3 regions of the Peribacillus sp. NPDC096379 genome follow, and region 3 is predicted to be linked to each of the others. Evidence: riboswitches for the same ligand, from Rfam matches in the RefSeq annotation. Region 3 holds a riboswitch; each other region holds the start of a gene.
The links. Region 3 has a riboswitch for glycine ahead of ACIQZI_RS15320 (MFS transporter). Riboswitches for the same ligand answer to the same signal wherever they lie in the genome.

Region 1: it holds a riboswitch for glycine, as region 3 does, so the genes downstream of both, glyA (serine hydroxymethyltransferase) here and ACIQZI_RS15320 (MFS transporter) in region 3, are expected to answer to the same signal.
Region 2: it holds a riboswitch for glycine, as region 3 does, so the genes downstream of both, gcvT (glycine cleavage system aminomethyltransferase GcvT) here and ACIQZI_RS15320 (MFS transporter) in region 3, are expected to answer to the same signal.

What each region holds. Positions count from the first base shown of each region.
Region 1 covers NZ_JBIWFD010000005.1:70,279-77,902, reverse strand. Annotated here, with positions in the region: gene ACIQZI_RS19905 (hypothetical protein) at 1-74, opposite strand, end outside; partial or broken gene ACIQZI_RS19900 (IS66 family transposase) at 159-364, shown strand; gene yppF (YppF family protein) at 729-932, opposite strand; gene ACIQZI_RS19890 (amino acid permease) at 1,248-2,627, shown strand; glycine riboswitch at 2,985-3,087, shown strand; gene glyA (serine hydroxymethyltransferase) at 3,350-4,600, shown strand; gene ACIQZI_RS19880 (serine dehydratase beta chain) at 4,616-5,128, shown strand; gene sdaAA (L-serine ammonia-lyase, iron-sulfur-dependent, subunit alpha) at 5,128-6,009, shown strand; gene gcvT (glycine cleavage system aminomethyltransferase GcvT) at 6,023-7,132, shown strand; gene gcvH (glycine cleavage system protein GcvH) at 7,227-7,622, shown strand; gene gcvPA (aminomethyl-transferring glycine dehydrogenase subunit GcvPA) at 7,624-7,624, shown strand, end outside.
Region 2 covers NZ_JBIWFD010000001.1:1,074,656-1,082,279, forward strand. Annotated here, with positions in the region: gene comGF (competence type IV pilus minor pilin ComGF) at 1-248, shown strand, start outside; gene comGG (competence type IV pilus minor pilin ComGG) at 235-639, shown strand; gene ACIQZI_RS05105 (YqzE family protein) at 676-852, shown strand; gene ACIQZI_RS05110 (YqhG family protein) at 1,236-2,030, opposite strand; gene ACIQZI_RS05115 (DEAD/DEAH box helicase) at 2,008-3,693, opposite strand; glycine riboswitch at 4,035-4,122, shown strand; glycine riboswitch at 4,126-4,212, shown strand; gene gcvT (glycine cleavage system aminomethyltransferase GcvT) at 4,276-5,385, shown strand; gene gcvPA (aminomethyl-transferring glycine dehydrogenase subunit GcvPA) at 5,399-6,748, shown strand; gene gcvPB (aminomethyl-transferring glycine dehydrogenase subunit GcvPB) at 6,741-7,624, shown strand, end outside.
Region 3 covers NZ_JBIWFD010000003.1:252,949-260,572, forward strand. Annotated here, with positions in the region: gene ACIQZI_RS15315 (ECF transporter S component) at 152-685, shown strand; gene ACIQZI_RS15320 (MFS transporter) at 908-2,308, opposite strand; glycine riboswitch at 2,427-2,523, opposite strand; gene ACIQZI_RS15325 (winged helix-turn-helix transcriptional regulator) at 3,731-4,102, opposite strand; gene ACIQZI_RS15330 (MFS transporter) at 4,304-5,515, shown strand; gene ACIQZI_RS15335 (aldo/keto reductase) at 5,588-6,430, shown strand; gene ACIQZI_RS15340 (hypothetical protein) at 6,588-6,926, opposite strand; gene ACIQZI_RS15345 (NAD(P)H-dependent oxidoreductase) at 7,282-7,624, shown strand, end outside.

The DNA.
Region 1 (7,624 bases), on a different contig from region 3:
TTTTTATAAACAAATTCTATAAATCCATGTATATTTTCAGCTAAAAGATTCGCAATTTTCATATTGAAATTCATATTTCCAACTCCTCAATGTATGCAAACCAATACATTATTATGAAAATTGTATGATTTGGATCGGTATTTTAACACTAAAATACACCTTTTGATAATAATTTGGCCGAACGAGATTTACGAATGACCAAAGTGAAACAAAAAGTTTCAGATACATTCCGAAGTGAAATGGGCGCACAGAACGTCACAATGGCACGAAGCTTTTTAAGCACACTGAAAAAGCAAAAAAGAACCTGTTTGAATCCATTAAACAAGTGATAAAAACAGGAGAAAAAGGATCGTTTGAAACCTAGTTTACGAGGTAATACGTGATGAGTTTCCTCTATTTGTTGAGTAGTTACAAAAATACTAGAATCCAATATAGAAGGTCGTAATTTGAATAATGCAATTTTTAATAGCGAAAATTTGAAAAATAGCCTTTGCTCAATGGGAGCAAAGGCTATTAATAATCTTTTACAACTATGAAGCCATTAGCCTAAAGATTCTCAACATATTGCAAAGGCTTTTTCAAGCCCCCACTTCAAGATTCGTTAGAATCTAAGTGGGGGGAGTTGACTGCGTTTCATAATAGATGTTCCTGTTTACTAACCATGTGTATTAGATTCTAGAATAAGTAAAAGAGTATATTGTTAGAGTGGTAAATATTCTGTAGATTTTTCAAAGTTCCCTTGTTTTTATGAAGAATGATATTGGCTTTTCTGCTTCCAGTTTGTCCAGTTCAAAGAAAAGTTTTTTGTATTCAACAATCGATAGTTCCCCATCAATATACCCTTTTTGAATATAGTCTAATAATTCATTGGCATGTAATGGGTTTCTCTTTTTTACAAGTTCAAAACGATGTATTAAGTCTTCTACTAACATAGTAATCCACTCATTTCATCTTTGTTTTTGCAACATGTCTTCATTTTTGAAAAGTATACCATGTAGATGGTTGGATATTTTCTTTTTTGAAAATTCAAACTTACGACATTTTTTTACAATTTATTAACAAAGTTCCTAAACGAATACTCTAAGGAAGGGAATTGTTTTGGATGTTTTTATAGAATATTCGCTATATTATAAATGTAAGCGCATTCTTTTCGGTGTCGAATTGACGGATAATATGGTAAACTTTTATTAAGCTATTAATATGTTAAAATTGCAAACAACCTAAAAAAGTAGAGAGTGGGAAATTGTATGCAGGAACAAAAACTGGCGAGAGGTCTAAAAAACAGACACGTGCAGCTAATTGCTATTGGCGGGGCGATCGGAACGGGATTATTTCTTGGAGCAGGAAAATCGATTCATTTAGCAGGGCCGTCGATTTTATTTGCTTACATGATTACAGGCGTCATTTGCTTTTTAATCATGCGCGCACTTGGAGAACTACTCCTATCCAATTTGGAATACGACTCTTTTGTTGACTTTGTAAAAGACTATTTAGGGAACATGGCCGCATTTATTACCGGCTGGACTTACTGGTTTTGCTGGATTTCAATCGCAATGGCCGACTTAACAGCAGTTGGTCTCTATACCCAATATTGGCTTCCTGATGTACCACAGTGGATGCCGGGATTAATTGCACTTGTCATTTTGCTCATGATGAACCTTGCAACCGTAAAACTTTTTGGCGAAATGGAATTCTGGTTCGCATTAATTAAAGTCATCGCGATTTTAGCACTCATTGTGATCGGTATTTTCATGATTATTAAAGGCTTTTCCACGAATTCAGGCGCATCCAGCTTCACGAATCTATGGAGCCACGGAGGCATGTTCCCAAATGGCATAAATGGCTTTATCCTTTCATTCCAGATGGTCGTATTTGCGTTTGTTGGCATTGAACTTGTAGGACTTACAGCAGGTGAAACAGAAAATCCAGAAAAGGTGATCCCACAAGCAATCAACAATATCCCGATTCGGATTATCATTTTCTACCTTGGCGCACTTATTGTCATCATGAGTATTTATCCGTGGAATGCCATCAATCCAATGGAAAGCCCATTTGTCCAAGTCTTCGTGGCAGTTGGAATCGCAGCAGCTGCTGGTATTGTCAATTTTGTCGTCCTAACATCCGCAGCTTCAGCATGTAACAGCGCTATTTTCAGTACAAGCCGGATGGTATACTCCCTTGCCAATGATAAAAATGCACCTATACCATTTACAAAACTTACTTCTCGTAAAGTACCTTCCAATGCATTATTCTTTTCAACTGTTGTCATTCTAATAGCCGTTGTTTTGAATTATGTCATGCCAGAAGGCGTATTTACGCTGATTACAAGTATTTCTACGGTATGTTTCATCTTTATTTGGGGAATTACTGTCATCAGCCATTTGAAGTACCGCAAAACAAGACCAGATCTAGCGAAAGTGAACAAATTTAAATTGCCACTATATCCATTTTCCAATTACTTGATCCTTACTTTCCTAGCGTTCGTTCTTGTCGTACTTGCACTTGCGGAAGATACTCGAGTTGCTTTGTTCATAACTCCTGTTTGGTTTATTTTGCTGATTACGATCTATAAGATGCGGAAACCAAAGGGGGATCATGTTGATCAAAGAAAAACAGTGGGAAATTAAGAGGGAACGGACAAAAATCCCGCCCGTGTCCTATAAATGAAATAAGAGCAAAAAAGCCTGTGTTAATCATCTGAGGCCACTGAAAAAGTCCTTTTAAAGCTAACGACCTACTCTATATAGGTTGTTAGCTTCTTCTATTGTCTGTATATTAATAAAAATCTTCGCTACTTTCAAAATGAGTTACTTTTTCAGTGCGTTCTGATCATCTATATAGGTTTTTTGATCGTATTCGTTTCGATTCAACTACCCACGCTTTTAGTCAACCAAATCTAAATAAATGTTAGCGTTTACAAAATAACCTTGACAGATCTACCTTATGCAACTATTCTGAATATAACAGTAACTAAATATGAGCGAATGACGGTTGTGGGAGAGTGCAATGTAACAAGCCACCGAAGGAGCAAGTTCCAAAAAGACCCTTGGAGCAAATCTCTCAGGTAGATGGAACCACAATCGGACGCACCTCTGGAGAGCGCGTATAAGTAGTACGCCACCAAAGGGGAACGACTCTATGAATCATAGGGTTAAACTCTCAGGTAAAAGGACAGGGAAGGGTAGAGAAAGTCACGCTACCCTTTTCTGTCCTTTTTTGCGTGCAAAAACGGGAGCGTATCTCCACAGTTTTCTCAGAAAAGAAGAGTGATAGTGAGAGAGTGGTTTCACTAGCTAAGTTGAAAGGATTCGAACATGGTGTCGTACAAAAAAATTGAGGGGGAGTATATATGAGTTTACAGCAAAATGATTCTATTATTTTTGGAGCGATTGAAAAGGAACGAGAGCGCCAACTTCAAACACTTGAGTTAATCGCATCAGAAAATATTGTAAGCGAAGATGTATTAGAAGCGATGGGAAGCGTGATGACGAATAAATATGCAGAAGGGTATCCAGGAAAGCGTTATTATGGCGGGTGTGAATTTGTTGACGTGGCAGAACAAACAGCGATCGAGCGCGTAACGGAGCTATTTGGCGCTAAATATGCCAATGTTCAGCCACACTCAGGAGCACAAGCAAATTTTGCCGTTTTCTTCGCACTGCTTCAGCCTGGAGATAAAGTAATGGGAATGAACCTTTCACATGGTGGACATTTAACACATGGAAGCCCTGTTAGTGTTTCAGGAAAATGGTTTGACATTGTATCTTATGGTGTGAGGGAAGATACGCAAGTCATTGATTACGATGAATTAGAAGAGATCGCCAAGAAAGAAAAACCGAAATTGATTATTGCAGGGACAAGTGCTTATCCAAGAACGATCGACTTTGCTCGCTTTAGAAAAATTGCTGATCAAGTCGGGGCAAAACTTATGGTCGATATGGCGCATATTGCAGGACTAGTAGCAGCTGGACTTCATCCATCTCCAATTCCATATGCCGATGTTGTGACAAGTACGACACATAAAACATTGCGTGGCCCGCGTGGCGGTATCATCTTAACAAATGATGAAGAGATGATTAAAGCGGTTAATAAATCGATATTCCCTGGTATTCAAGGTGGACCACTGATGCATATCATTGCTGCAAAAGCGGTTGCTTTCAGAGAAGCTTTACAACCAAGTTTTAAAGAGTATGCCAACCAAGTTATTGACAATGCGGCAATACTTGGCGAAACCTTAAAGAATGAAGGAGCGGCCCTCGTTTCTGGTGGAACAGATAATCATATTGTCCTATTAGATTTACGTCCATGGAATTTAACTGGAAAAGAAGCCGAGAAATTATTAGAAGAAGTGGGCATTACCGTAAATAAAAATACGATTCCGTTTGATCCAGAGAAACCATTTGTTACGAGTGGAATCCGTATCGGAACAGCTGCGTTAACAACGCGTGGCATGAAACAAGAAGAAATGGTGAAAATCGGAAAAGTGATCGCGGACGTTTTAACAAATAAAGGCGATGAAGCCGTTCTTGAAAAAGCAAAAGTAACAACTAAAGCGATTTGTAGTGCGTATCCGTTATTTCAACAAGCAGTAACGGTGTAAGAAAGGGGGAGAATCATGGAATTTCAAAGTTGTTTTGACATAATCGGCCCAATCATGGTCGGACCGTCGAGTTCTCATACAGCTGGTGTTGTATCGATTGGAAAATTTATTTATGAACTGTTAGGAGATTATCCCCAAGAGACCAACATTGTATTTTATGATTCGTTTGCTGAAACCTACCAAGGACATGGAACAGATAAAGCACTTCTTGGTGGATTACTCGGGATGAATACCGATGATTCCGAAATCAAATACGCATTGGAAAAAGCAAAAGAATGTGGTATGCAGTACCAGTTTGAATTCGAAAACATTTGCGAGTATATGGACCACCCAAATACAACCATTGTAACAGCAAAACGTGATGATCATGTTGTCACGGTTGGTGGTGTATCACTCGGAGGTGGCCTATCGAAGATCTTTATGATTGATGATGAGATGGTATCGATTCGTCTTAGCGCTGGAGATGATTTTTCGATCCTTGCGAAACCTTATCAACGGAAAGAGAAAGTATTGGTGAAGGCGATATGATGGAAATTCAGTCTATGAAAGAGCTTATAGAAGCTTGTGAACGGGAAAAAAAGTCCATTAGTGAAATGATGTTAATGGTGGAAGCAAAAAAGTCAGGAAGAGACGAAGATACGATTATTCGCATGATGGAAGAGCGATTGATCAAAATGAAAGAAGCAGTGGATAGTGGGATTAAAGATGCTTCCACGGCGCCAAGTGGGATTTCTGGCGGTGATGCCGTGAAGATGTCTGAATACGTTCGGCAAGGTAAATCCCTATCAGGCAATTATATAAGCAATGCTATGAGCTATTCATTAGCCACTTCTGAAAATAATGCCAGAATGGGCGTCATTGTGGCAACGCCAACTGCTGGAGCAGCAGGGATTTTACCTGGCGTATTATTTTCGCTTCATAAAAATGATGGCACACCTTATAAAGAGTTAGTGAAGGGCTTGTTTACGGCAAGTATGCTAGGGCTTGTCATTGCGAACCGCTCGTTCATCTCAGGAGCAGCTGGAGGCTGTCAAGCAGAGGTCGGGTCTGCAACAGCGATGGCAGCTGGAACAATCGTTGAGTTAAAAGGTGGGACACCACAACAAGTCGTGAATGCAACCGCTATTGCGATGAAGTCCCTTTTAGGCTTAGTTTGCGATCCGGTCGGAGGGCTTGTTGAAGTTCCTTGCATCAAACGGAATGTAATCGGTACTTCCATTGCCTTTTCAGCGGCTGATATGTCCCTTGCTGGTGTTGAGAGTCGGATTCCGTGTGATGAAGTCATTGAAGCGATGTATAAAGTTGGAAAGGATATGCCGCGGACGCTTCGGGAAACCGCTCTTGGTGGGCTAGCGATGACCGAAACGGGTAAAGAGGTAAAAGAACGTCTATTTTGCAGAAAATCTTAATCGGGGGTAAATCATGAGTACAGAAACAGCATTAAAGCAAACACCACTTTTTGAAACATATGGAAAATATGGAGCGAAAGTGATTGATTTTGGTGGTTGGGCTTTGCCCGTTCAGTTCTCAAGCATTTTAGAAGAACATGAAGCGGTACGTACAGAATCAGGCCTTTTTGATGTCTCTCATATGGGGGAAGTACTTGTAGAAGGAAAAGATGCATGTGCTTATATCAATCATCTTGTAACGAATGACATAACGAAACTTGCGATCAATCAGGCACAGTATACGGCAATGTGCTATCCAGACGGTGGAACGGTCGATGATATATTAGTGTACAAATTGGCGGATGAAAAATATTTACTCGTGATTAATGCTGGAAACATTGAAAAAGATGTGGAATGGATGAAGAAGTATGTCAAAGGAGACATGAAACTTGAAAATATCTCCGATGATATCGCTCAACTAGCGATTCAGGGACCAAAGGCAGAAGTGATTTTACAAAAGGTAACGGATACTGATTTATCAGCAATTGGTGTATTTAAATTTGCACAACATGTTACTATTTCTGGCATTACAGATGTGCTTGTTTCCCGGACAGGCTATACAGGAGAAGACGGGTTTGAACTCTATTTACAAAAAGACCAAGTGGTAGCACTTTGGGAGAAGCTTTTAGAAGTAGGAACATCAGAAGGATTAAAACCGTGTGGCCTTGGTGCCCGAGATACACTTCGCCTAGAAGCGCGTCTTCCACTATATGGTCAAGAACTTAGCAGCGAAATTAGTCCACTTGAAGCAGGAGTCGGTTTTGTCGTAAAAATCAATAAAGAAAGTGACTTTATTGGAAAAGCGGCACTTTCTGCACAAAAAGAAGCTGGATTAACGAGAAAAATCGTAGGGATTGAAGTAACAGGTCGGGGGATTCCACGTCATGGCTATAAAGTAGTTTCTGAAGATGGCGAGGAAATAGGAATCGTTACATCAGGCACACAATCACCATCATTGAAGAAGAGTATCGGCCTTGCTTTGATCTCTGTGGAACATGCTGAAGTGGGGACGTTACTAAAAGTGGAAATCCGTAATAAGCAGATTGATGCTGTTGTTGTAAAAACACCATTCTATAAAAAGTAATTTCTAAGTTTACTAGCATCATGCTAAAGATAAGGATGATGCTAGTAACTCGATTTCATATCAGAATATACAAAAGCTGAAAGGACGAAAAACAATGACAAAAGCGACAGCAAATTTACTATATAGCAAAGAGCATGAGTGGGTGGAACAATTAGAAGGTAATCGTGTTCGGATTGGGATCTCTGATTATGCCCAGAAGGCGTTAGGGGATATCGTGTTTGTTGAGAATCCTGAAATTGATGATGAAGTAATCGTCAATGAAACGATGGGAACAATCGAATCCGTTAAAGCAGTTTCTGAACTATACTCTCCTGTATCAGGTACAGTCGTGGCTGTAAATGAAGAGTTAGAAGGCGCTCCAGAGACGATTAATGAAAATCCATTTGAAGCAGGATGGTTAATCGAAGTAGAAATCTCTAACCCAGAAGAGTTGGAATCGCTTCTTAATGAAGAAGAGTACGAAGCATTTACGAATGAAGGAGAGGAATAATA
Region 2 (7,624 bases), on a different contig from region 3:
CTATATTAAATGACAGCATATATATGGTTGTAGGGGAAAATATTATAAGCATTGAAAAATATGATCATATTTTACGAAGGCGGGTGAATCGTACGGGACATCAAATTATGCTTCAAAACGTTTCTAGCTTTCATTGTAGGATGGAAGGAAATAAGATTGTTATATCCGTAAAAGATTTGGCAGGAAATACGTTTACAAGGGTGCTGAGACCCTTCGTGACAAGTGGATTTGAAAATGTGCAAGAATGAAAAAGGGGCTGTATTGCCTGTCACAATGGTTGTAGCCTCGATTTTGATTGTGTTCACTTTTTACAGCATAGAGAAATTCAACCTTGAAAAAATGTTTTACAAAAATGTTGAAAATGTTTTAGTACTTGATCATCTTCTGTTGTTGGCCTCTCATGAAGTACAGAATATGGTCGCTCATGATGCGTATGTTGATGGAGGTGTTCTTCATTTTCCAAATGGGACCGTTGAGTATGCAATGATAAGCAGCGAAGAGCGCTATTCTTCGCTGGAATTATTTGCATTAACCACGCAAGGTCTGAGTAGGAAAGTGAATGTCCTTTATGACATAGAGGAGGGGGAGTTGGTAAAGTGGGCGAAAGTATTTACTCTAAACGATCATATGAATAAATAAGCTGATTTTGTCCATACTAAATAGTAGGTGATGTCTATGTCTACGAATGATTATATTAAATATTTAACGCAGCAACTAGTAAAATACTTTGAAGTTCCAAAGACCGTTCGAAAAGAACAACGCAAACATAAAAAAGAAAATAGACCAACATTTCTAAGTCAATGGTTTGGAATTGTACCTTTCGCAATTAGCATGCTTTTAAAAAGAAAATAAAATGAAACTTCCATCAGTGTTTTTCCCACTGATGGTTAGTTAAACCGGGATAAACGAGAGAGATTGTCCAAATAGGGTCAGACTTCACATTCTTTATACTGTTTAGTGTGTCATGTACACATCATATAAATAGTGTTTAGAGAGTGTTGGGGTCTTGACCCTTTTTGTTTCTAGAAGAGGATGTTCACAAAGTCCGGTCAAAAAGCTTGCGAATTGCATCAAAGCTCATGAATGACCTTCTGTTAAAACCGCGCACGTCCTGTGCGCAACACAGAAGTCAGCACATCCTTCACGTATTACTATATACGTTCCGGTCCTCTCGAGATGCGCTCCTCGAACTTCTCGGTTCTTTTTATCCTCTTTTTTGAACACGCACTAGAAGACTAAATCGCTTGATTGGATAAATAAAATAATCCGCCATTAACAATAGAAATAGTAATATTCGGTTCATAGCGATTTTGTAATGCTTCTTTTTCGGTATAGTAGCTCTCAGCTTTGTCTTCCATATCTTGATAAAAGTTTTCAAGTAACCGTAAATCATCTTCCCATCGCTCGATCGCTCTTTCAGCCCAAGTATGATCGTCTCCTTCGAAAGTTCGCCTAATATATGAGTCAAGCCTGAGCAGACCGCTTTTTGGTTTGATGAGCGGCGATAAGGTAAATGAGTAGTCTGGAATTTTTGGAGTTACTTGTATTTGTAAAAGCCTTTCATGAAACTGTTCGACGATTTCTCCTGTTATTAAATTTAAGCCTGCAGACAACAGAATATCTTTCTTGCGATCACTTTGATAGGAAACTTTTGCATTGATAGAAAGCCATGGATATAAGGGATTCTGCGTATGGTTCTGCTGGATAATCTCCTCGTATAAGCGGATAAATCCGGCAAGCCTTTTCGTAGATGCAAAAATCTGATGTAGTCGTTGTGATCCGAAATGGATCAGTTCCCCTTTGACGTCAGCTGGTGCCTGTTGTGGATCTGTTATAAGGGTAAGCTGAGATGGGTTGGGAACGCCACCGGTTTTTTCAAGGTAGTGCCAGTAAAAGGGACGGTTCATCAATTCCTTATCGAGTTCAATCGTTAATTGAATCATTAAATAAGCAGGGTGGTTTTCTATGATTTCACAATGATTCGCTTTGAAATAGGTGAGCAAGAAATCATGAATTTCCTGTTGCTGCATGAAGATTTCCCTCCTTCATATCTTGGGCGAATTGAATCATGGAAGAAAGATTATCCATTTTAATTTTCATTTCACCTTCTGATTTTGACCCATCTACTACATCCACTAAATAATCTTCAATATTGCCGATATCTAATTTTGTTAAAATATCATCTAAATCACCAATCACTTTTTCAAATAGCTGAATCTTTTCATAGAGAAGTTTCAAGATATGTTCTTCTACTGTATTTTCCGTCGCGAAATTATAAATCATGACATCTTGGGTTTGACCGAGCCGATGAACCCTGCCAATTCGCTGCTCCAACCGCATCGGATTCCATGGTAAATCAAAATTGATTAAATGATGACAAAATTGTAAGTTGATACCTTCACCGCCAGCTTCTGTAGCAATTAGTACTTGAATCTTATTTTGAAAAAGCTCTTTCATCCAATCTTTTTTACCGCGCTTAAACCCGCCACGAAAAGGTACTGAGCTTATGCCGTTTTGCTGTAAAAACCATTGCAAATAAAGTTGTGTAGCTCGGTACTCCGTGAAAATAATGACTTTATCGTTGATTTTCTGGATTAATTCCAACGTCTTCTCTGCCTTTGAATTGCGCTCAACTTGCTTTGCTGTCTCAAAGAGATTATTCAACTTTTCTATGAATTCAGGTGCAGGATTTTCATGTTTTTGAGACATGTTTTTTAAAGTGGTAAAGACTGCTTCTTTGCTGCTACATGCTTCTCTTTGGAGGGTTAGGCTTGAAAATGCACTTCCCGCTCCTTCAGATTGCGATCGGAACGCAGCTACAGCGTCATATAAAGCCTGCTCAGTAGGTGAGAATTTAATTATAATTGTTTCAACATGACGTTTCGTCCACTCGATTCCAGTATCGGCACGGCGGTTTCGAATCATAACCGTATTAACAAGCTCCTTAAGATGTTCATCTTCATAGATGGTGCGGCCTTTTCCTTTATACTTTTCAGAAAAAAGAGCTGCATTTCCTAAATGTCCAGGTTTAAGAAGAGAAACAAGATGAAAGATTTCTTCTACCTTATTTTGAATAGGTGTAGCAGTTAAGAGAAGGCAGAATTTCTTTTTCAAACTTTGAACAAATTCGTAGTTTTTCGTTTTATTATTTTTTAATTTATGAGCCTCGTCAATAATGATTAAATCGTATTCTTGCTTAAAAATGATGTCTCTATGTGGATTACGCTTCGCTGTATCTATGGATGATACGATACAATCGCATGAATCCCATACATAGCTTTTTCTCTGAACAACAGCGGGGATATGAAATTTTGTATTTAGCTCAAACGCCCATTGGGAAACGAGTGAAGCAGGAACGAGAATCAGGACTTTTTTCACGAGACCGCGAATCATATATTCTTTAATAATTAAGCCAGCTTCGATTGTTTTTCCAAGACCTACTTCATCAGCCAAAATTGCTTTGCCATTCATAGTCTCGACGACTTGTCGGGCAGCTTCAAGTTGATGAGGGAGTGGTGTTAGCTGATTAAGATGATGAGGTGCTTGCAGTCCTTCAAATTCTGGAATGGCCAGATGCTTTTCCGCTTGAACTGCAAGTTTATACAGCTCCCAATTCGCCCAAGGACCATCATTCTCCACTTTATCTAAAAATTCTTCTGACCATTCATCGTCAAATTTGATTCGAATTTGCATAAATATTGCTCCTTTCTAAATATAAAAACCTAATACACGAACATTAAGGTGATAAATATAAAAAAAGTTTGGTTTTTGTGAAAAGATGATTGCGATTCAAGCATTATTAATGGTAGTATGAACGTAACGAATAAATTTTGAAATTTTCTATTAATAAATATGATTTTTATTTGAAAGACTTCCACTGTTTGATTTACTATAGTAGTAACAGAATTCTAGGTGTTTGGTGAAAGTAGCCTCTTTTTCTGTGAAATAAAGATTGTGTAAAGTCGGCAAAGTCCGTTTTAGTTGTTCAACCCTTATTTACATAGTATGTTCAAAAAAGACAATATTATATGCGGATGAAGGCTGGGGGAGAGACTACATTTGTAGCGCCGAAGGAGCAAGCTTAGCAGCGAATCTCTCAGGCAAAAGAACCCTTGTTGGACGCAACTCTGGAGAGTGTCTAAAGGCGTAAGCTTTTAAGACCACCAAAGGGGAAAGCCTTTTAAAGGTAAACTTTCAGGTTTCAGGACAGAGAAATAGCTCAAGAGGAGCTTCTCTGTCTTTTTTTATGCCCAAAAAAATGTGAGGAGGCGTAGTATGACTGAATTAAAAAGGACGCCGTTATTTACTATTTACGCAGATTATGGTGGTAAAACGATTGACTTTGGTGGCTGGGAGCTACCAGTCCAATTTTCTAGCATTAAAGAAGAACATGAAGCAGTACGTACAAAAGCAGGCTTGTTCGATGTCTCTCATATGGGGGAGTTTGTTGTAAAAGGTGAAGGAAGCACGGACTTTTTACAAAGAATGATTACGAACGATATTCTCAAGCTTGAAGTAGGGCATGCGCAATATGCCGCATTGTGCTATGAAAATGGTGGAGTTGTCGATGATTTAATTATTTACAAGAAAGCGAAAAATGACTATTTATTAGTCGTGAATGCTGGCAATATTGAGAAGGATTTCAATTGGCTGCACGATCACTTGATTAAAGATGTTGAACTGACAAATATCTCAAATGAAGTTGCTTTGCTTGCTCTTCAAGGTCCAGCTGCTGAAAAAGTCCTTCAGAAATTAGCTGTAAACACAAATTTGAGTGAGATTGACTTTTTTACTTTCAAAGAAAATATGGAACTTAATGGAGTCACGGCTCTCGTCGTATCACGCACAGGGTATACAGGGGAAGATGGCTTTGAAGTGTATTGTAATAACGAAGACGCAAAAATACTCTGGAAAGCGATTCTCAAAGCAGGTAAGGATGAAGGCGTTCAACCAATCGGTCTAGGTGCTCGTGATACGCTTCGGTTCGAGGCGAAGCTCCCGTTATACGGTCAAGAGTTAACACCTAATATTTCGCCAATTGAAGCGGGAATTGGTTTTGCGGTTAAAGTTGACAAAGAGGCTGATTTCATCGGCAAGTCTGTTCTTGCCGAGCAAAAAGAACATGGTGCACCGCGCAAGCTTGTCGGCATCGAAATGATGGAACGCGGCATACCACGTCATGGTTATTCTGTTTACTATGGTTCTGAATTGATTGGCGAAGTGACAACTGGGACACAATCGCCGACATTGAAGAAAAACGTAGGTCTTGCCTTATTGAAAAAAGAGTATACGGGAATTGGAACAGAAGTTGAAGTTGAAATCCGTTCCAAGCGCGTGAAAGCCATAGTGGCTAAGACACCATTTTATAAACGACCAAGAGGATGAGGGGGAGAAATTCATGACTAAACATCGCTATTTACCGATGACTGACCAAGATCAAAAGGAAATGTTAGCCGCAATTGGAGTTCCTACTATAGATGAGCTATTCAGTGATATTCCACAGAGCGTACGTTTCCAAGGTGAATACAAGATTAAACCTGCTAAATCAGAACCAGCTCTTTTAAAAGAGCTTACTAAATTGGCTGGGAAAAACGCCGATGCAAAGCGCTATGCTTCTTTTCTAGGTGCTGGTGTATACGATCATTATCAACCAATTATCGTTGACCATGTGATTTCTCGTTCTGAGTTTTATACAGCGTATACCCCTTATCAGCCGGAAATTTCTCAAGGAGAGCTCCAAGCAATCTTTGAATTTCAAACGATGATTTGTGAATTGACTGGCATGGATGTTGCCAATTCTTCTATGTATGATGGTGGAACTGCTCTTGCTGAGGCAGCGATGCTAAGTAGCGGGCATACAAAACGTAAGAAAATCTTGATTTCTAGTACGGTTCATCCTGAGTCCCGTGATGTTGTAAAGTCGTATGCGTTGGGACAGCGTGTTGAAGTAGTGGAAATTCCACATCTTGATGGTGTAACCGATTTGGATGCACTGCAAGAATTAATCAGCGACGATATTGCAGGAGTCATCGTTCAATATCCAAATTTCTTTGGGCGTATTGAACCTTTAAAGGAGATTGAAAAAATCGTTCATGAACAAAAAGCGATGTTTATTGTCTCAAGTAATCCCTTAGCGTTAGGCGCCTTAACCCCACCTGGAAAACTAGGCGCAGATATTGTTGCTGGAGATGCTCAACCATTTGGAATTCCTGCAGCATTTGGTGGACCACATTGCGGCTATTTTGCAGTAACGAATAAATTATTGCGTAAAGTACCAGGTAGACTTGTCGGGCAGACCGTTGATGAAGATGGCAAACGTGGCTTTGTATTAACGCTTCAAGCTCGAGAACAGCATATTCGTCGTGATAAAGCAACTTCTAATATTTGTTCGAACCAGGCACTAAATGCTCTCGCTGCTTCCGTAGCTATGACAGCACTCGGGAAAAAGGGTGTAAAGGAAATGGCTGTACAAAACATCCAAAAAGCTCATTATGCGAAAAAAGCTTTACAAGCTAAAGGAATCGAAGTCGTGTTCGAAGGTCCTTCGTTTAACGAATTCGTGATTAAGCTTCCAGCATCGTATCGTGAAATCAATGATCAATTGTTTGCGAAAGACATAATTGGCGGCTATCATCTAGGTTTAACGTACCCAGAACTTCAAGATCACATGCTTGTAGCCGTGACAGAGTTGAGAACAAAAGAAGAAATTGATGCATTTGTACAAGAATTGGGGGATAGCCATGAATAATCAGGATCAACCATTAGTTTTTGAAATGAGTACCGAAGGACGCATCGGTTATAGTCTACCAGAAATGGACGTAGAAGCTATCTCACTTGAAGAACTGCTTCCAACTGACTATATTCGCGTTGAGGAAGCGGAATTGCCAGAAGTATCTGAGCTTGATATTATGCGTCATTACACAGCACTTTCGCATCGTAATCACGGTGTGGATTCAGGTTTTTATCCACTCGGTTCTTGTACGATGAAATATAATCCTAAAATTAACGAAAATGTAGCTCGAATTGCCGGTTTCGCCCATATTCACCCACTTCAAGATGCCAGCACTGTGCAAGGTGCACTTGAGCTCATGTATGATCTTCAAGAACATCTTGTGGAAATTACGGGGATGGATCAAGTCACACTACAACCAGCTGCAGGAGCACATGGTGAGTGGACTGGGTTAATGATGATTCGCGCGTACCATGAAGCAAACGGAGATACGAAACGTACGAAAGTCATTGTCCCGGATTCTGCCCATGGAACAAATCCAGCTTCTGCAACTGTTGCTGGGTTTGAAACGATCACAGTCAAATCCGATGAATTCGGTTTGGTTGATCTTGAGGATTTAAAACGCGTAGTAGGTGATGATACAGCAGCACTCATGCTAACGAATCCAAATACATTAGGATTGTTTGAAGAAAATATTTTAGAAATGGCTAAAGTTGTCCATGATGCAGGTGGAAAACTGTATTACGATGGTGCGAACTTAAATGCTGTACTTTCCAAAGCGCGTCCCGGTGATATGGGCTTTGATGTTGTGCATTTAAATCTGCACAAAACGTTTACTGGACCACATGGCGGTGGCGGCCCAGGTTCTGGACCAGTTGGCGTCAAGCAAGACTT
Region 3 (7,624 bases):
CGTTCTGACTGATAGCAGGAGTCCGTTGCAGTGTTGCCTATCATTAAGGTAACCCTGTTGAAGACGTACGCGATCTAGATTTCAAAGGAAACGGCAACCTTGCACTTCTCCCTTGATGCCTATAAAGAAAAGATAAGAAAGGTTTATGTCTATGCAAAAAACAACGAGTTATTCAAACACACGTACCTTCGATTTAATTCAAACATCAATGTTAATTGCACTCGTATTCGTTGCCACGGTCTTGTTAAATATCAAACTACCGATCACGGCAAATGGCGGTTTAGTTCATCTGGGGACAGCTATGCTCTTTATCGGGTCCATCTTATTTGGTCCTAAAAAAGGCGCCATCGCTGGCGCCGTTGGAATGGGGTTATTTGACTTAATCTCTGGTTGGACATTGTGGGCACCGTTCACTATTTTAGCTCGCGGCTTGCAAGGATATATAGTTGGGAAAATCGCCTGGTCGAAAGGCCGCAACGGAAATAGTATTGGTTTCAATCTATTTGCTACTATCATTTCGGCTCCTTTTATGTTAGCTGGTTATTACATTTGTGAATGGGTACTATTTAGTAGCTGGATTATACCAGCGGCCTCTATTCCCGGAAACATCGTTCAAAACGTTGTGGGGATCTGTGTAGCCATTCCAGTTTGTGCTGTACTGAAAAAAATTCCGCTTTTTAAATAGTTATTAAAAAGATGGACAATAACACAAATAATTCTTATAAACATTATTTTATAGTACATGAAAAAGGGGAAACGCTTCGTATATCAAGCATTCTCCTTCTTTTTTCCATTAAACTTCGGATTTAAATGAAATTTACTTTTGATCTTTATTTCCAATATACTTCTATTCCTACAATTTTTTCTTCCCCATTATCTTTCTTTATGGTACATGACTCAATGTAGTTCAAGAAGCCTTCCTCCCTTTTATTGATTTCTTGACACCTTCTTTTGGAATCGCAACTACTATAGCTAGTAAAGCTAGTCCAGCAAAAATAACATTTACCAGCAACCCTATACTTGCAGCCGCTTCCATATTTCCAGCCTTTTCAACTACACTATAAACAGTCACAGATATCGCTAAACCGAATGAGCTGCCAAGTGTACTAGTCATTTTATAAATACCTGCTGCCTCTCCTGCCTTTGCTGTCGGAACATTGTCTACGGCTGTATCTATAGATGGTGTCGCATAAAGGCCAAGTCCAATCCCATACACGGTAAAACCAATAAAAACAACAACCGAATAAATCGCATTTGGTAAGATTGTTAAGGTCATTAACATAATTCCAGCCATCACTAAAAGACAAGCTAAGATCATCGGTTTTCTTGGACCATTTCGTTGTAATACTTTTTCACCCACACGAATCATCACTAATACAGCAACTAAATTGCCAATAGATAATAATCCAGATTGAAAAGAACTGTATCCTCTTGCCATTTGGACATAGGTATTGGCAACAATAAGTGCTCCCGCTACAGCACTCAGTAAAAAGTTTGACACCGTAGCCCCAGTAAAATAGTTATTTTTAAATAAAGAAAGATCGATAAATCCGTTAGATTTTCCTTTTACAACGTTTAAAAATACCCAACCTCCTATGATAGTGACAGCCATTAACGTTAACGAAATGGGGCTTGTCCAACCGAAGTCCTCTCCACGTGTAATGACAACATTTAAAGCGACCATCACTAGGAGAAAGATAACAAAGCCAGAAAAATCAAATTTTGATGCATGGCTTTGTTCTGCTTTACTCTCTGGTACATTTTTAATTAAGAACATAGATAGCAATGTGAAGATGATGGAAAAAATAAAGATCCAACGCCATCCCAAAGACGTAGCAATTAAACCTCCAGCAAACGAACAAATGCCCATGCCGCCCCAAGATCCAAAAGACCAGTAACTTAAGGCCCTTTGTCGATCAGCACCGTCAAAATAGGTTTTCACCAAAGCAATCGTCGCAGGCATAATACATGCTGCCGAGAAGCCTTGAATCACACGCCCAATCATTAAGAGGACCGTCTCCTGTGCAAAGACGAGGCAAAGTGAACCAATTATATTTAATAGTAAACCAATAGTCGTAATTTTCTTACGTCCAATTCGATCAGATATTCCTCCAGCTGCTACAATAAACATGCCTGAAAATAAACCGGATAAACTAATGGCTGTATTCAAAAGTCCCAATGAAATTCCCATATCTAACTGAACTTCCGGCATCACATTTATTAGTGACTGTGAGAAAAGCCAATAAGTAAGCACCCCAAACACAATCCCCGTCATCATTCTATTATTACCTTTATAGCTTGTTTTCATGGTAAACCTCTCCTTTTTGGTTAAATATCCATTAAACTAACTATGTCTCTTCAGTGATGATGATCGTGTAAATTGCAGGCACAACAAAAAAGGGCAGAGAAAAACATTCTGTTTTTCTCTGCCCTTCTCTGTCCTTTTACCTGAGAGTTTAGCTCAATAGAGCCTTTCCCCTTTGGTGGCGTATCGATTCATACGCTCTCTCCAGAGATGTGTCCAGTTGCAGTTTCTTCTACCTGAGAGATTCGCTTCAAGGGTCTTATTGAAGTTTGCTCCTTCGGTGGCTTATACTAAACACTCTCCTGCAACTTTCATCCATCTTATATTTTCTGTATTTTCAGAATTATTATATATTTATAGAATAATTCTGAAAGTCGATCATGTCAACTAAAATCGAAAACGCTTTCAAAAACTACTGTCACTTTGACGCCCAAAAACATTCGTTTCACAAGACGTTTCACGGAAGGTATTAATATGAATGAAATGGAGAGCTTTACAGTGATCTGCTTCTCCTCTTGTATGAAGGACATGGGGCGGGGCTTCACGACTTATTAATATAGCCACTCTACTTAGCAGGTCTACTCATTGTACCTTGAAAGCACCCAAAATCCGGCTCCTCACCGCCACCATTGTGATTAGGTGGGTGTAGCGTGGTACACGACTAATCCTTTATATTTATAGTAAATGGTGGCGTGATAACGCCATATTCGTTTTGTATATAAAATAGCACTCAATAAAGAGGTTATGGGAGCATTGCTGTGAAAAAGGATCTTTCAGATGGTAACAGACCACCTAAACTATCGATTATTCAGATAATTCAGCCGAAGGAATTGGCTAACCGTTCCCATGATTCTCCCCTTTTCACTAATCTTAGTTTTTAGTAACTTTCGGTTTACTTTCTAATAATCCCTTAAAACTTTCGTGATGGGATATTGTCCTTGTTAGCAGGTTATGTTGCAGCAAATTATTTAGCAAATGAAGGGGTATGTCAAGGAGTCGAATGAGGAGGTAACGCTCTGAAAGTCTCCCCCTAGTTGCCACCTAAAATATCCTAATAATGTACTATTTCCATTTTCAATACCAGCCGTTTTTATGCTTCCTTAAAAACAATAAACAAAACAGATAACTCCTCTGATCGTAATTAGAGGAGTACATCTATGATCTCTTACCTATAGAAAATAAAGGAGGCTGGATACGTCCAATCTCCTTCTTGCTTATTAAAGACTTTATCTATAACTGAAAAAAACCTATTTATTTTCTTCAATTTAGACAATGTTATTTTTCAACTTTTCGAAACATGTTTTTATCAGGATCGTTCCTGAACCATAGAGGAGTAGGATAGCAAAGCAAGCAACAATTCTGATACAGCATCAATCGGGTGCTTATATAGAATTGTTAAGAAATCTTTTCAAATTCCCTCGTTCATTATTTTAGATGTTCATTTAGAACGTTCTCTTCCAAGACATCCAATGTATCGCCATACACTTTGATAATATGTTTTTCTCCCCAATTGCAAAGCGAATTTAAGATACCTTGTAAGCTCCAGCCATATTCACTTAGCTCATACTCCACTTTTGGAGGAATTTGATTATAAACAATTCTATTAATGACTCCATCTACCTCTAATTCACGTAATTGTTGAGTTAACATCTTCTGTGTAATATCAGGCATAAGACGTTTCAATTCACTTGTTCGTTTCTTACCGTGTGTTAGATGACATAGAATTACACATTTCCACTTTCCCCCTATCACTTCAAGTGTCGCCTCTACTGAAATATTGTATTTCTTTTTCTTCATATATAATTCCTCCACATGTATAGGAACTTAAAAGTGCCTATAGCACCTTTAGGTTCCTATAGTACTTTTAAGTACGTACTTCTCTAATGATTTCATATGTATCATAATAGCATTTATCGGTTGAGTTTTAATGTAATTATTTTTTTAGTTTACTTAAAACAAGATCGTTCATCCATGACCAAATTATTAAGGAGGAGAAAAATGTCTTTAGATAAAAAACAAAGTACATTAGCGCTATTAGCCTTAGCTATAAGTGCATTTGCAATAGGAACAACAGAATTTATCAGTGTAGGTCTATTACCATTAATAGCGAATGATTTACAAATATCTGTTACGACAGCAGGCTTAACCGTTTCCTTATATGCATTAGGAGTAACAGTTGGGGCACCGATTCTAACATCGATTACTTCTAGTATGTCACGAAAATCATTACTACTTTGGATTATGGTTATTTTTATTATAGGCAATAGTATTGCTGCTAGTGCGACAAGCATTGGTGTGTTACTTATTGCTCGTGTCATTTCTGCCTTTTCACATGGAGTTTTTATGTCCATTGGCTCTACCATTGCAGCAGATTTAGTACCAGAAAACAGAAGAGCTAGTGCTATATCCATTATGTTTACAGGACTCACGGTAGCCACTGTAACAGGTGTACCATTGGGAACATTTATGGGACAACAATTTGGTTGGAGAATGGCCTTTATCATCATTATTATAGTTGGAATTATTGCCTTAATCGCGAATAGTATCCTAGTTCCATCTAGTTTACGAAAAGGGACTCGTACAACGTTTCGTGATCAGTTCAAATTAGTGACAAATGGTCGCTTATTACTTTTATTTATGATTACTGCCTTAGGATATGGAGGAACATTCGTTGTCTTTACTTATCTATCTCCCATGTTACAGGACATAACAGGCTTTAAAGAAGGAACAGTTGCTGTGATTCTTCTTGTATATGGTATTGCGATCGCTATTGGCAACATGGTAGGTGGAAAGCTGTCTAATCACAATCCGATTAGGGCATTATTTTACATGTTTATTGTACAAGCGGTGATACTATTTATTCTGATGTTTACGGCGCCATTTAAAATAGCAGGATTGATTACCATTTTCTTAATGGGGGTTCTAGCTTTTATGAATGTGCCGGGATTACAAGTGTATGTGGTCATGTTAGCAGAACGATTTGTACCTACTGGAGTAGATGTGGCATCGGCCATTAATATTGCTGCGTTTAACGCCGGAATTGCAATTGGATCCTACTTAGGTGGTATTATCACAGACTCTATTGGACTGATTCACACCTCTTGGGTAGGAGCACTTATGGTACTGATGGCTGCCATCCTTGCAGGTTGGAGTGCATCTCTTGAAGGAAAAGACCAAAAAAGGGATATATTGAAGGAGGTGGTTTCCTAAGTAATAAATGTGTGAAATCACCAAATATAGAACGATCTCATTTCTCATAATAATAATTGGAGGTTATTTATAATGATTAAAAACATACAAGATACAACTACTTTGCATAATGGTGTAAAAATGCCTTGGTTTGGAATTGGGGTGTTTAAAGTAGAAGAAGGCCCTGAATTAGTTAATGCCGTTAAATTTGCAATTAAACATGGGTACCGTAGTATTGATACAGCAGCCATTTATGAAAATGAAGAAGGAGTTGGTCAAGCTATCCGAGAGGGGATAAAAGAAGCAAGTATCCCTAGAGAAGAACTATTTATTACATCGAAAGTTTGGAATTCTGATCTAGGTTACGAATCAACTATAGCGGCTTATGAAACAAGCCTAAAGAAACTTGATCTTGAGTATTTAGATCTATATCTTATTCACTGGCCTGTAGAAGGTAAATATAAGGAAGCTTGGCGTGCATTAGAGACTCTTTATAAAGAAGGAAGAGTAAAGGCTATTGGAGTAAGTAACTTCCAGGTCCACCATCTTGAAAACTTAATGAATGATGCCGAAATTAAACCGATGATCAATCAAGTAGAATACCATCCACGTTTAACTCAGAAAGAAATTCAAGCCTTTTGCCAAGAACATGGAATTCAGTTAGAAGCTTGGTCACCTTTAATGCAAGGTCAATTATTAGATAATCTAGTCTTACAAGAAATTGCAAATAAGTATAACAAGACTATTGCCCAAGTTATTTTACGATGGGATTTACAAAATGGCGTTGTAACCATTCCAAAATCCACGAAGGAACATCGAATTGTTGAGAACTCAACTGTATTCGACTTCGAACTAACTAAAGAAGAGATGCAGCTAATTAACGAGCTAAATCAAAATCATCGAGTAGGACCAGATCCTGACAACTTTGATTTTTAAATAACATAAAAAGCAGACCCTTTTCCTCTAATAAGTGAACTACACCCCAATTGTTAGACATATCTATCAATTGGCGGTGTAGTTCACTAGTTAGTAGAGATGCTTTTAATTTAGATTGGATCAAATGATTCTCATATATGTTTTAAACAACCTTACTTCATATTTGCATCAACTGCAACGCCTTGTTAACCTCTTGAACATCATTTTCTAATACGCTCTTCACATTCGATCCGAACCATTCCAATGAAGCATCTACCTCCATGATTGGAAGTACTTTTGCTAGGAATTCCTCATAATTAATTGCACCTTCAAACAATGGTACCATCCCATCTCTAGACCCCGATGCAGCATAAACATTGCTTGGAGAAAAAACACCAAGTTGTTCACGTGAGGCAATATTTTTAAAGTGAAAATGTGAGATATAAGGACGAAGTTGCTTCATGGCGCCAATTGGGTTTATCCCTGATTCCCATATATGCAAAACATCAAAGTTCACTCGCAAAATGGCTCAACTGTCTAAAGACCTATTGATCCAGTTGCAGATATCAGGATCCGAATGATCAATCCTCCTTTAGCTGAAGAAAAAGTATGTTGTACAATTCTAGTGTTAATACTTGATTTTCCGTCACCTTCCCACCCATTTTTGGCAGTTCCTTAACTACCAACCTATGAGCACATAGGGACAGGAATCCTGTGCAATTAGACGATTCTATAAAATGAAATATTTCTATTAATAGTCCTATTTTTATAACAATGTAAAAAAATAGGATTACTTTAAAATTTATGCTATCGTTATTCTATATAAATATACTCGATAATCCAACTCAATAAATGAATGAAAGAGGTGGAGTATGTTAAACACAGTGATAAAAAAACAAGAAATTTTAGAAGCATTCCAATTCAGATTCGCCACAAAAGAATACGACGAAAGCAAAAAGATTTCAGAGGACGATTTCCATTTCATTTTAGAAGCAGGTAGATTATCTCCTAGTTCATATGGTTTTGAACCTTGGAAATTTTTAATTATTCAAAGCCCTGAGTTAAGACAACGATTAATGAAAATAGCTTCAGGTGCAGAACGTCAACTTCGAGGAGCAAGTCATTTTGTCATTATACTTGCTCGCACGGATGTTCGATATGATTCGGAATATATTATCAATCATATAAAATCTGTTCAAAAAATGCCTGATGAGT